DNA from 3 places in the Streptomyces sp. WAC04114 genome. Region 1 is predicted to be linked to each of the others. Evidence: riboswitches for the same ligand, from Rfam matches in the RefSeq annotation. Region 1 holds a riboswitch; each other region holds the start of a gene.
What was found. Region 1 has a riboswitch for thiamine pyrophosphate ahead of thiO (glycine oxidase ThiO). Riboswitches for the same ligand answer to the same signal wherever they lie in the genome.
Positions count from the first base shown of each region.

Region 2: linked by a shared signal. The riboswitch ahead of thiC (phosphomethylpyrimidine synthase ThiC) and the one ahead of thiO (glycine oxidase ThiO) in region 1 are both predicted to bind thiamine pyrophosphate.
Region 3: linked by a shared signal. The riboswitch ahead of K4G64_RS03270 (thiamine ABC transporter substrate binding subunit) and the one ahead of thiO (glycine oxidase ThiO) in region 1 are both predicted to bind thiamine pyrophosphate.

Region 1 is NZ_JAIGQA010000024.1:13,726-16,994, forward strand. Features, by position in the region: gene K4G64_RS09780 (NAD(P)/FAD-dependent oxidoreductase) at 1-869, opposite strand, end outside; gene K4G64_RS09785 (hypothetical protein) at 902-1,252, opposite strand; TPP riboswitch at 1,305-1,416, shown strand; gene thiO (glycine oxidase ThiO) at 1,414-2,592, shown strand; gene thiS (sulfur carrier protein ThiS) at 2,589-2,789, shown strand; gene K4G64_RS09800 (thiazole synthase) at 2,792-3,269, shown strand, end outside.
Region 2 is NZ_JAIGQA010000003.1:67,614-70,882, reverse strand. Features, by position in the region: gene thiC (phosphomethylpyrimidine synthase ThiC) at 1-1,172, opposite strand, end outside; TPP riboswitch at 1,165-1,354, opposite strand; gene K4G64_RS02045 (YibE/F family protein) at 1,427-3,124, shown strand.
Region 3 is NZ_JAIGQA010000005.1:85,213-88,481, reverse strand. Features, by position in the region: gene K4G64_RS03275 (iron ABC transporter permease) at 1-924, opposite strand, end outside; gene K4G64_RS03270 (thiamine ABC transporter substrate binding subunit) at 963-2,000, opposite strand; TPP riboswitch at 2,125-2,231, opposite strand; gene rlmN (23S rRNA (adenine(2503)-C(2))-methyltransferase RlmN) at 2,286-3,269, opposite strand, start outside.

The DNA of each region.
Region 1 (3,269 bases):
TCGCCGTAGCGCCCGGAGGGGAACGAGGCGCAGTCGCCGACCGCGTACACGTCCACAGCGCTGGAGCGCAGGTGCTCGTCGGCCACGATCTCGCGATGGGCGCCCAGCTCGACCCCGGAGCCCGCCAGCCAGGCCGTCGCGGGACGGGCGCCGATGCCGACGACGACCGCGTCCGCGGGCAGTCGCGAGCCGTCGTCGAGGAGAACGGCGCCGGGCTCGACGTGCGCCACGCGCGCGTGCGTCCGCAGGACCGCGCCCGCGTCGGCGTACCAGCCGGCCATCGGGGCGGCGACCTCGGCGGGCAGTGCCCCGGCGAGGGGCCGTTCGGCGGCCTCGAGGACGGTCACCGCGCAGCCCGCCTCGCGCGCGGCCGTGGCGAACTCCGCGCCGATCCAGCCCGCGCCGACGACCACGATGTCGTGCCGGCGGGCCAGCACCGGCCGCAGCCGCTCGGCGTCGTCCAGGGTGCGCAGCAGGTGCACGCCGGGCACGCCCTCCGCGCCCGGCAGCCGGACCGGTTCGGCGCCGGTCGCCACGACCAGGACGTCGTAGGGCACGGGCCCGTCCTCGGTGTCGAGCTCGTGGGCGGCGGGGCGCAGGCCCAGTACCTCGCAGCCGAGCCGCAGTTCGATGCCGAGGGCTTCGAAGTCGACGTCGAAGGCGGAGCCCTCGGACTTGCCGAGCAGGACGGCCTTGGACAACGGGGGCCGGTCGTAGGGCTGGTGGGGCTCGGCGCCGATCAGGATCACGTCCCCGGCGAAACCCTGCTCGCGCAGGGCGACGGCGGTCTGCACCCCGGCCATGCCCGCGCCCGCCACGACGACGCGCCGCGGCGCGGACGAACCTGGTTGCTGCGTCTGCTCGCTCACCTGATCACCATAGACACCTGACGAATTGTCAGTCAGTGCTCATGCGCCGTGACCTGCTCCACAACGCTCGTGCCCTCACCCCGCTGGGACTCCCACTCCCAGGTCTCCTCCAGCCGCACCCGCCCGTCGGGCAGCTCCACGACCGTCGAGACGCAGTGCCCCGAGGACGTGGTGCCGTCCCGCTTGAGCTGGACGTACCGGAAGTCCAGCCGGTCACCCTTCCGGGTACCCACGAGATGCCCGCGTACGACGTCGCCGCCCGTGTACTCGGCCCAGATCTCGCCCTGCCGCTCGTGGTAGGTGAAGCGGGTGCGGGTGCCCACCTGACCGGGTGCCTGGTCGGCGACCGGGGCGAGGACGAGACCGTCGAGGGATCGGGCCATGGTCGGAGGCTCCCTTACTGCGGGATACGGCATCGGGCTAGGGTGGCCAACGTAAAGCACTCGCGGGAGCCCGGACGCACCGGGCTGAGAGGGAGGCTGGCGGCCTCCGACCGTACGAACCTGATCCGGGTCATGCCGGCGAAGGGAGGGGCTGGACGCCCATGTCGCCTACGTCCACGTCCGCACCGTCGGACGTCCTCGTCATCGGGGGCGGGATCATCGGCCTGGTCACGGCCTGGCGGTCCGCGCAACGCGGGTTCACCACCGCCGTCGTGGACCCCGAGCCCGGCGGCGGAGCCGCACAGGTGGCGGCCGGCATGCTGGCCGCCGTCACGGAACTGCACTACGGCGAGCAGACCCTGCTCGGCCTGAACCTCGTCTCGGCCCGCCGCTACCCGGACTTCGCCGCCGAGCTCACCGAGCTGACCGGCCAGGACCTCGGCTACCGCCGCTGCGGCACGCTCGCCGTGGCCCTGGACGCCGACGACCGGGCCCACCTGCGCGAACTGCACGCCCTGCAGCAGCAGTCGGGGCTGGAGTCGCAGTGGCTGTCGGGCCGCGAGTGCCGACGCCTGGAGCCGATGCTCGCGCCGGGCGTGCGCGGCGGGCTGCGGGTCGACGGCGATCACCAGATCGACCCGCGGCGGCTGGCCGGGGCGCTGGTCGCCGCGTGCGAGCGGGCCGGCGTGGTCTTCCACCGGACGTGGGCGGAGCGGCTGACCGTCGTCCGGGACCGGGCCACGGGTGTCGTCCTGGCCGACGGGAGCGCGGTGGCAGCCGGGCAGGTGGTGCTCGCTGGGGGCAGCCTCAGCGGGCGGCTCGCGGGCGTTCCGCAGGACGTGCTGCCTCCCGTGCGGCCGGTGAAGGGGCAGGTCCTGCGGCTGACCATGCCGCGGCGGCACGGGCCGTTCCTGAACCGGACCGTGCGCGCGGTGGTGCGCGGCAGCCACGTCTACCTGGTGCCGCGCGCGAGCGGCGAGCTCGTCGTCGGGGCGACCAGCGAGGAGCTGGGCTGGGACACCACCGTGACCGCGGGCGGCGTGTACGAGCTGCTGCGGGACGCGCACGAACTGGTCCCGGGCATCACCGAGCTGCCGCTCACCGAGACCCGGGCCGGGCTGCGGCCCGGCTCACCCGACAACGCGCCGCTGCTGGGCCCGACCGGTCTGGAAGGGCTGCTGCTGGCCACCGGCCACTACCGCAACGGCGTCCTGCTCACACCCGTGACCGGCGACGCCATGGCGCACGTCCTGGCGACGGGCGAACTCCCCGAGGAGGCGCGCCCCTTCACGCCGAAGCGCTTCAGTCCCGCCACCGCACTCTCGGAGCAGCCCGCATGAACATCTCCGTCAACGGGGAGCCCCGGGACGTCCGGCCCGGCACGGCTCTCGACACCGTCGTGAGGTCGCTCACCGCCTCGCCCTCGGGCGTGGCCGCCGCCCTCAACGAGACCGTCGTCCCGCGCACGCAGTGGCCCGCCACGCCCCTGGCCGAGGGAGACCGCGTGGAAGTCCTCACCGCCGTCCAAGGAGGCTGACCATGGCCGACGATCCGTTCTCCCTCGGTGGTACGTCGTTCAGCTCCCGTCTGATCATGGGCACGGGCGGAGCGCCCAGCCTGGATGTGCTGGAGCGGTCGCTCGTCGCCTCGGGGACGGAGCTGACGACCGTCGCGATGCGCCGGGTGAACGCCTCGGTGCACGGCTCGGTGCTGTCCGTCCTCGACCGGCTCGGTATCCGGGTGCTGCCCAACACGGCGGGCTGCTTCACCGCCGGCGAGGCCGTCCTCACGGCCCGTCTGGCGCGCGAGGCCCTCGGCACCGACCTGGTCAAGCTGGAGGTCATCGCCGACGAGCGCACGCTGCTGCCGGACCCGATCGAGACACTGGAGGCGGCCGAGACCCTGGTCGACGACGGGTTCACGGTGCTGCCGTACACCAACGACGACCCGGTGCTGGCCCGGAGGCTGGAGGACGTGGGCTGCGCTGCGATCATGCCGCTGGGGTCGCCGATCGGCT
Region 2 (3,269 bases), on a different contig from region 1:
TGTACGTTGAAACGCTTGGCGATCCGGTTGAGTTCCCCGAGCGTCCTCAACTCCGCGAACTGCGCCTCGTCGTTGGCGTCCGCGATCGAGCCGGGCCGGAGGCCGTCGCCGAGCGAATACGTGACGTCGTAGGCCGCGAGGATCTCGCAGAGCTCCTCGAAGTTCTCGTACAGGAACGACTCCTTGTGGTGTGCGAGGCACCAGGCGGCCATGATCGAGCCGCCGCGGGAGACGATGCCGGTCTTGCGGTTCGCCGTCAGCGGCACGTACGCCAGGCGCACTCCCGCGTGGACCGTCATGTAGTCCACGCCCTGCTCGGCCTGTTCGATGACCGTGTCCTTGTAGATGTCCCAGGTCAGCTCCTCCGCCCGGCCGTCGACCTTCTCCAGGGCCTGGTAGAGCGGCACGGTGCCGATGGGGACGGGGGAGTTGCGCAGCACCCACTCGCGCGTGGTGTGGATGTTGCGGCCGGTGGACAGGTCCATGACCGTGTCGGCGCCCCAGCGGGTCGCCCAGGTCATCTTCTCGACCTCTTCCTCGATGGAGGACGTCACCGCCGAGTTGCCGATGTTGGCGTTGACCTTCACCAGGAACCGCTTGCCGATGATCATCGGCTCGATCTCCGGGTGGTTGACGTTGGCCGGCAGCACGGCACGGCCCGCGGCGATCTCGTCCCGCACTACCTCCGGCGCCACGTTCTCCCGGATGGCGACGTACTCCATCTCGGGCGTGATCTCGCCGCGACGGGCGTACGCGAGCTGGGTGACCGCCTCGCCGTTCCTCCCGCGGCGCGGCTGGCGGGGCCGGCCGGGGAAGACCGCGTCCAGGTTGCGGAGGCCGCCACGGGGCGAGGTGTGCTTGATGCCGTCGTCCTCGGGGCGGACGGGACGGCCCGCATACTCCTCGGTGTCGCCGCGGGCGATGATCCAGTTCTCGCGCAGCGGCGACAGGCCCCTGCGGACGTCGGTGTCGACGAGCGGATCGGTGTACGGGCCCGACGTGTCGTACAGCGTGACCGACTGGCCGTTGGTGAGGTGCACCTGACGGACCGGCACGCGCAGGTCGGGGCGGGTGCCCTCGACATACGCCTTGTGCCAGCCGATGGACTTCCCGGCCTCCTCGGACTTCTCGTCCTGAACGGAGGCAGGCGTGCGTGCGTCCTTGCTGGTCATGAGACCTACTCCCTACGCCGGCATTACCCGGTAACAGGTTCGGCGGTCGACGCAGCGATTTCCGTCCGGCGACGTTTCGTGTGAAACATCACTCGAGTCCGGCGATGTTTCATGTGAAACATCGCTGGGACGGAGGTCAGCGCCCTCTCAGCCCGGTGCTCCGAGCTCCCGCGTGTACAAAAGGTGCCTCCACGCTAGCGGCAATTCTGGCGCGGTGAACAGAGGGCCCCCCTCGTTCTTGCGATGATCGGGCGGTGACCACGACGCAGCGTCCCCCCTACCCACCGCCCGAACCGCCCCGCCGGTCCGGCACCGGAAACGGCAACGGCCGCGGTGACGGCCATGATTTCGCCGCCCCGGCCGGACACGGGCCGACCGGGGGGCGGAGCCCCGGGCTCGAGTACGGGCGTGACGCGGGTTTCGGCCCCGGCTCGGGCCCCGGTGGTGAGTACGGGCCGGGCGCCGGTGGCGGCCAGGGTGCCGGTCCCTCCGGTGGCCACAGCGGCCCTGGCGGCCCCGCCGGTGGGCAGGGCCCCGGTGACGGGCACGGCTCCGGACCTCGTGGAGGTGGCGGGCACGGTCAGGGCGGAAGCGACGGACGCGGGCACGGCGGTGGCGACGGACACGGTCACGGGCCCGGTCCCGCCCCGGGTGGCGGGCACGGGCACTCCCACAGCCACGGCCCGGCCACGCCCGTATCCCGGCACCTGCGCAAGGTCATCGCGGCGATCCTGATCCCGTTCGCCGCGGCGGTCCTGGTCGGCCTCGCCGTGCTGTGGCCGGGCGGCGCTCCGTCGCACGAGCGCACCGGCGTCGGCTTCGACCGGCAGACCCAGGACGCCACGGTCACCAAGGTGGTCGAGGTGAGCTGCAAGGAGGCCGGCGCTTCGGGCGTCCCGCCGACCGGCGACACCTCCACCGCCGAGGGTTCCTCAGCGGTGCAGCAGGAGCAGGGCACCTGCAAGCGGGCGACGATCCGGGTCGACAGCGGCGACGACAAGGGCCGTACGTTCACCGAGATCGTCCAGCCCGACCAGTCCCGCCAGCTGCACGAGGGCCAGGAGGTCGTGGTCGCCTACGAGCCCTCGGCGCCGAAGGACCTGCAGTACTCGGTCACCGACATCAACCGCCGTCTGCCCATGGGGCTGCTCGCCGGCATCTTCGCGATCGCCGTCGTGGTCGTCGGACGACTGCGGGGCGTCATGGCCCTGGTCGCGCTGGCCATCAGCTTCATGGTGCTGAACTTCTTCATCCTGCCCGCGATCCTGCAGGGCTCGAACCCACTGGTCGTGGCCGTGGTGGGCGCCAGCGCCATCATGCTCATCGCTCTGTATCTGTGCCACGGCCTGTCCGCCAGGACATCGGTGGCCGTGCTGGGCACCCTGATCTCGCTGCTTCTGATCGGCATCCTGGGCTCGGTGTTCATCGACTGGGCGGCCCTGAGCGGCAACACCGACGACAACACCGGCCTGATCCACGGCCTCTACCCGACGATCGACATGAGCGGTCTGCTGCTCGCCGGCGTCATCATCGGCTCGCTGGGCGTGCTCGACGACGTGACGGTCACGCAGACCTCGGCGGTCTGGGAACTGCACGAGGCCAACCCCTCGATGGGCTGGCGCGGGCTCTACCGCGCGGGCATCCGGATCGGCCGCGATCACATCGCCTCGGTCGTCAACACGCTCGTCCTCGCCTACGCGGGTGCCGCACTGCCGCTGCTGCTGCTGTTCTCGATCGCGCAGAGCAGCGTGGGGACGGTCGCCAACAGCGAGTTGGTCGCGGAAGAGATCGTGCGCACGCTGGTCGGTTCGATCGGCCTGGTCGCCTCGGTGCCGGTCACCACGGCTCTGGCGGCGCTGGTGGTCTCCGCCGACCGCCCCGGCGCGGAGCCGGCCGTGGAAGCATCTGCCGTCCCCGCGCGCGCCGGCAGGGGCCGACGCCGCAAGCGCTGACGCCCCCTTGGCCGACGACGGCGCCCCGTCCTCCGCCGCCCGGCCCGCAAGAGGATCGCCCGGTCATACGAAGATCGCAGGAAGAAGCGTTCCTGCACAGCTCGGCGGCATCCGGTGAAGCGTTACTCCACCGTGCCGCCGGGCC
Region 3 (3,269 bases), on a different contig from region 1:
GTAGCCGAAGCCCGGCGCGTCCAGGGACCGCTGCACCAGCACGGCGAGGGGCAGCACCAGGAGCACGCCGACGGTGACCAGCACCCCGCCCAGCAGCGCCCACTGCCCCGCTCCGCGCGGTCGGCGCGAGGTCACGGACGCGTCCACGAGCCGCAGCGCGGTCTCCCGCCGCCGCACGGTCCAGGCGTGCACGGCGAGGATCGCGCCCACCGCGACGAACTGGATCAGCGTCAGCACGGCCGCGGTCGACAGGTCGAAGATCTCCGAGGTCTGCCGGTAGATCTCCACCTCCAGGGTGGAGAAGGTGGGCCCTCCGAGGATCTGCACGACACCGAAGCTGGTGAAGGTGAACAGGAAGACCATCAGCGCGGCGGCGGCCACGGCCGGGGCGAGGGCGGGCAGGGTGACCTGCCGCCAGGCCCGCATCTGGGAGGCCCCGAGCATCCGCGCGGCCTCCTCCTGCCGCGGGTCGAGCTGCGCCCAGAGCCCGCCGACGGTCCGCACGACGACCGCGTAGTTGAAGAAGACGTGCGCGAGCAGGATCGCCCACACCGTGGTGTCCAGGCGTAGGCCCCACAGCTCGTCGAGCAGCCCGCCCCGGCCGACCAGCGCGAGGAACGCCGTACCGACGACGACCGTCGGCAGCACGAACGGGACGGTGACGACCGCCCGCAGGACCTGCTTGCCCGGGAAGTCGAAGCGTGCGAAGACGTAGGCGCCGGGGAGCGCGACCAGCAGCGTGAGGGCGGTGGAGACCAGCGCCTGCCAGGTGGTGAACCACAGGACGTGCCGGACGTCGGACTGGGCGAGCACTTCCCCGATCCGAGCGAGGTGCCAGGTGCCGTCGGCCTTCAGGCCGCGCGCGACGATCGCGGCGACGGGGTAGGCGAAGAAGACCGCGAAGAACACGACGGGCGCGGCCAGCAGGCCGAACCGCGCCGTCGTGCCCCGCCGCCGGGCGGCTACTTCAGTACGAGTGAGGTCCACGACTTGACCCACTGGTCACGGTGTTCGGCGATCTTCGCCGGGTCCATGGTCTCCGGGTCCTTCGCCTGCGGGCCGTACTTCACGAACTCCGGCGGCACCTGGGCGCCCTCGGTCACCGGGTACACGAACATGTTGAGCGGCATGTCCTCCTGGAACCTCTTGCTGACGAGGAAGTCGAGGAGGGCCTTCCCGCCCTTGGTGTTCTCGGCGTTGGCGAGCAGCCCCGCGTACTCGACCTGCCGGAAGCAGGTGTCCTCGGCGACGCCGGTCGGGGCGGTGGTGGGCTTCGGCTTGGTGTACAGCACCTCGGCGGGCGGCGAGGAGGCGTACGACACGACGAGCGGCCGGTCGCCCTTGGCCTTCTTGCCGCTGCTGGAGCCGGAGAACTCCTCGTTGTAGGCCTGCTCCCAGCCGTCGACGACCTTCACGCCATTGGCCTTGAGCTTCTTCCAGTAGCCCTCCCAGCCGTCGTCCCCGTACTTCGCGGCGGTGCCGAGCAGGAAGCCGAGGCCGGGCGAGGAGGCGGAGGCGTTCTCGGTCACGAGCAGGTTCTTGTACTGGGGCTCGACCAGGTCGTCGAGGCTCTTCGGCGGCTCGAGCTCGTGGTCGGCGAAGTACTTCTTGTCGTAGTTGACGCAGATGTCGCCGGTGTCGATGGGCGTGACCCGGTGCTTGTCCTGGTCGACGCGGTACTCGGGCTTGATCGTGTCGGAGCCCTTCGGCTCGTACGACTGGAACAGCCCGTTGTCGAGTGCCCGCGAGAGCAGCGTGTTGTCGACGCCGTAGAAGACGTCGCCCTGCGGGTTGTCCTTGGTCAGGATGGCCTTGTTCACGGCCTGCCCGGCGTCGCCGTCCTTCAGGACGTCGACCTTGTAGCCGGACTGCTTCTCGAAGGCCGCGATGACGTCCTTGGAAACGGCCCACGAGTCGTGGCTGACGAGCGTCACGGTCTTGGAGTCACCGGACCCCTGACCGCCGTCGGACGATCCGCACGCGGCGAGCGCGCCGGCCATGCCGAGCCCGACGACGACGGCTGTCAGCCGCTTCTTGTTGTTGCTCACTGGATTCCTCCTGGAGTGACCAGGAGAAGACGCGGCCCTGCCCGGGACTTCCGTGGTCCCGGGCAGGGCGCAACAGCTCGAGTGGTGACCGATCTCCCTACCCAGAATGACCTGGGCCAGGTTCGGAGGGTCTGCGGCCGTGTGCCGCACTCTCAGCGCTGTGGCGCTCCCCTGTCGGAATATGCAGGTGTGGATGGTGCAGGTGTCGCATATGCAGATGTGCTTACGACAGTCAGACTACCGTTCGGTGGCCGCGAGCTGACCACACGCCCCGTCGATCTCCTGACCACGGGTGTCCCGGATCGTCACCGGCACACCATGGGCGGCGATGGCCTCCACGAACGCCTTCTCGTCCTCGGGCCGGGAGGCGGTCCACTTCGACCCGGGCGTCGGGTTCAGCGGGATGAGGTTGACGTGCACGGGCCTGCCCTTGAGCATCCGGCCGAGCCGGTCACCACGCCAGGCCTGGTCGTTGATGTCCCGGATCAGCGCGTACTCGATGGACAGCCGCCGCCCCGACTTGGCGCTGTACTCGAAGCCGGCGTCCAGCACCTCGCGGACCTTCCAGCGCGTGTTCACCGGCACGAGGGTGTCGCGCAGCTCGTCGTCGGGGGCGTGCAGCGAGATGGCGAGGCGGCACTTGAAGCCCTCGTCGGAGAACCGGTGGATGGCCGGGACGAGCCCGACCGTCGAGACGGTGATGCCGCGCTGGGAGAGGCCCACACCGTCGGGCTCGGGGTCGGTGAGCCGCCGGATGGCGCCGGCGACCCGGTTGTAGTTGGCGAGCGGCTCGCCCATGCCCATGAAGACGATGTTGCTGAGCCGCGCCGGGCCTCCGGGCACTTCCCCGTCCCGCAGCGCCCGCATGCCGTCCACGATCTGGTGCACGATCTCGGCGGTGGACAGGTTCCGGTCCAGTCCCGCCTGCCCGGTCGCACAGAACGGGCAGTTCATCCCGCATCCGGCCTGCGAGCTGATGCACATGGTCACCCGGTCCGGGTAGCGCATCAGCACGGACTCGACGAGCGTCCCGTCGAACAGCCGCCACAGGGTCTTGCGGGTGGTGCCCTGGTCGGTCGACAGATGCCGCACGACGGTCATCAGCTCGGGCAGCAACGCCTCCCGCAGCTTCCCCCGGGCACCGGCCGGAATGTCCGTCCACTGCTCCGGATCATGCGCGTACCGCGCGAAGTAGTGCTGCGAGAGCTGCTTGGCACGAAA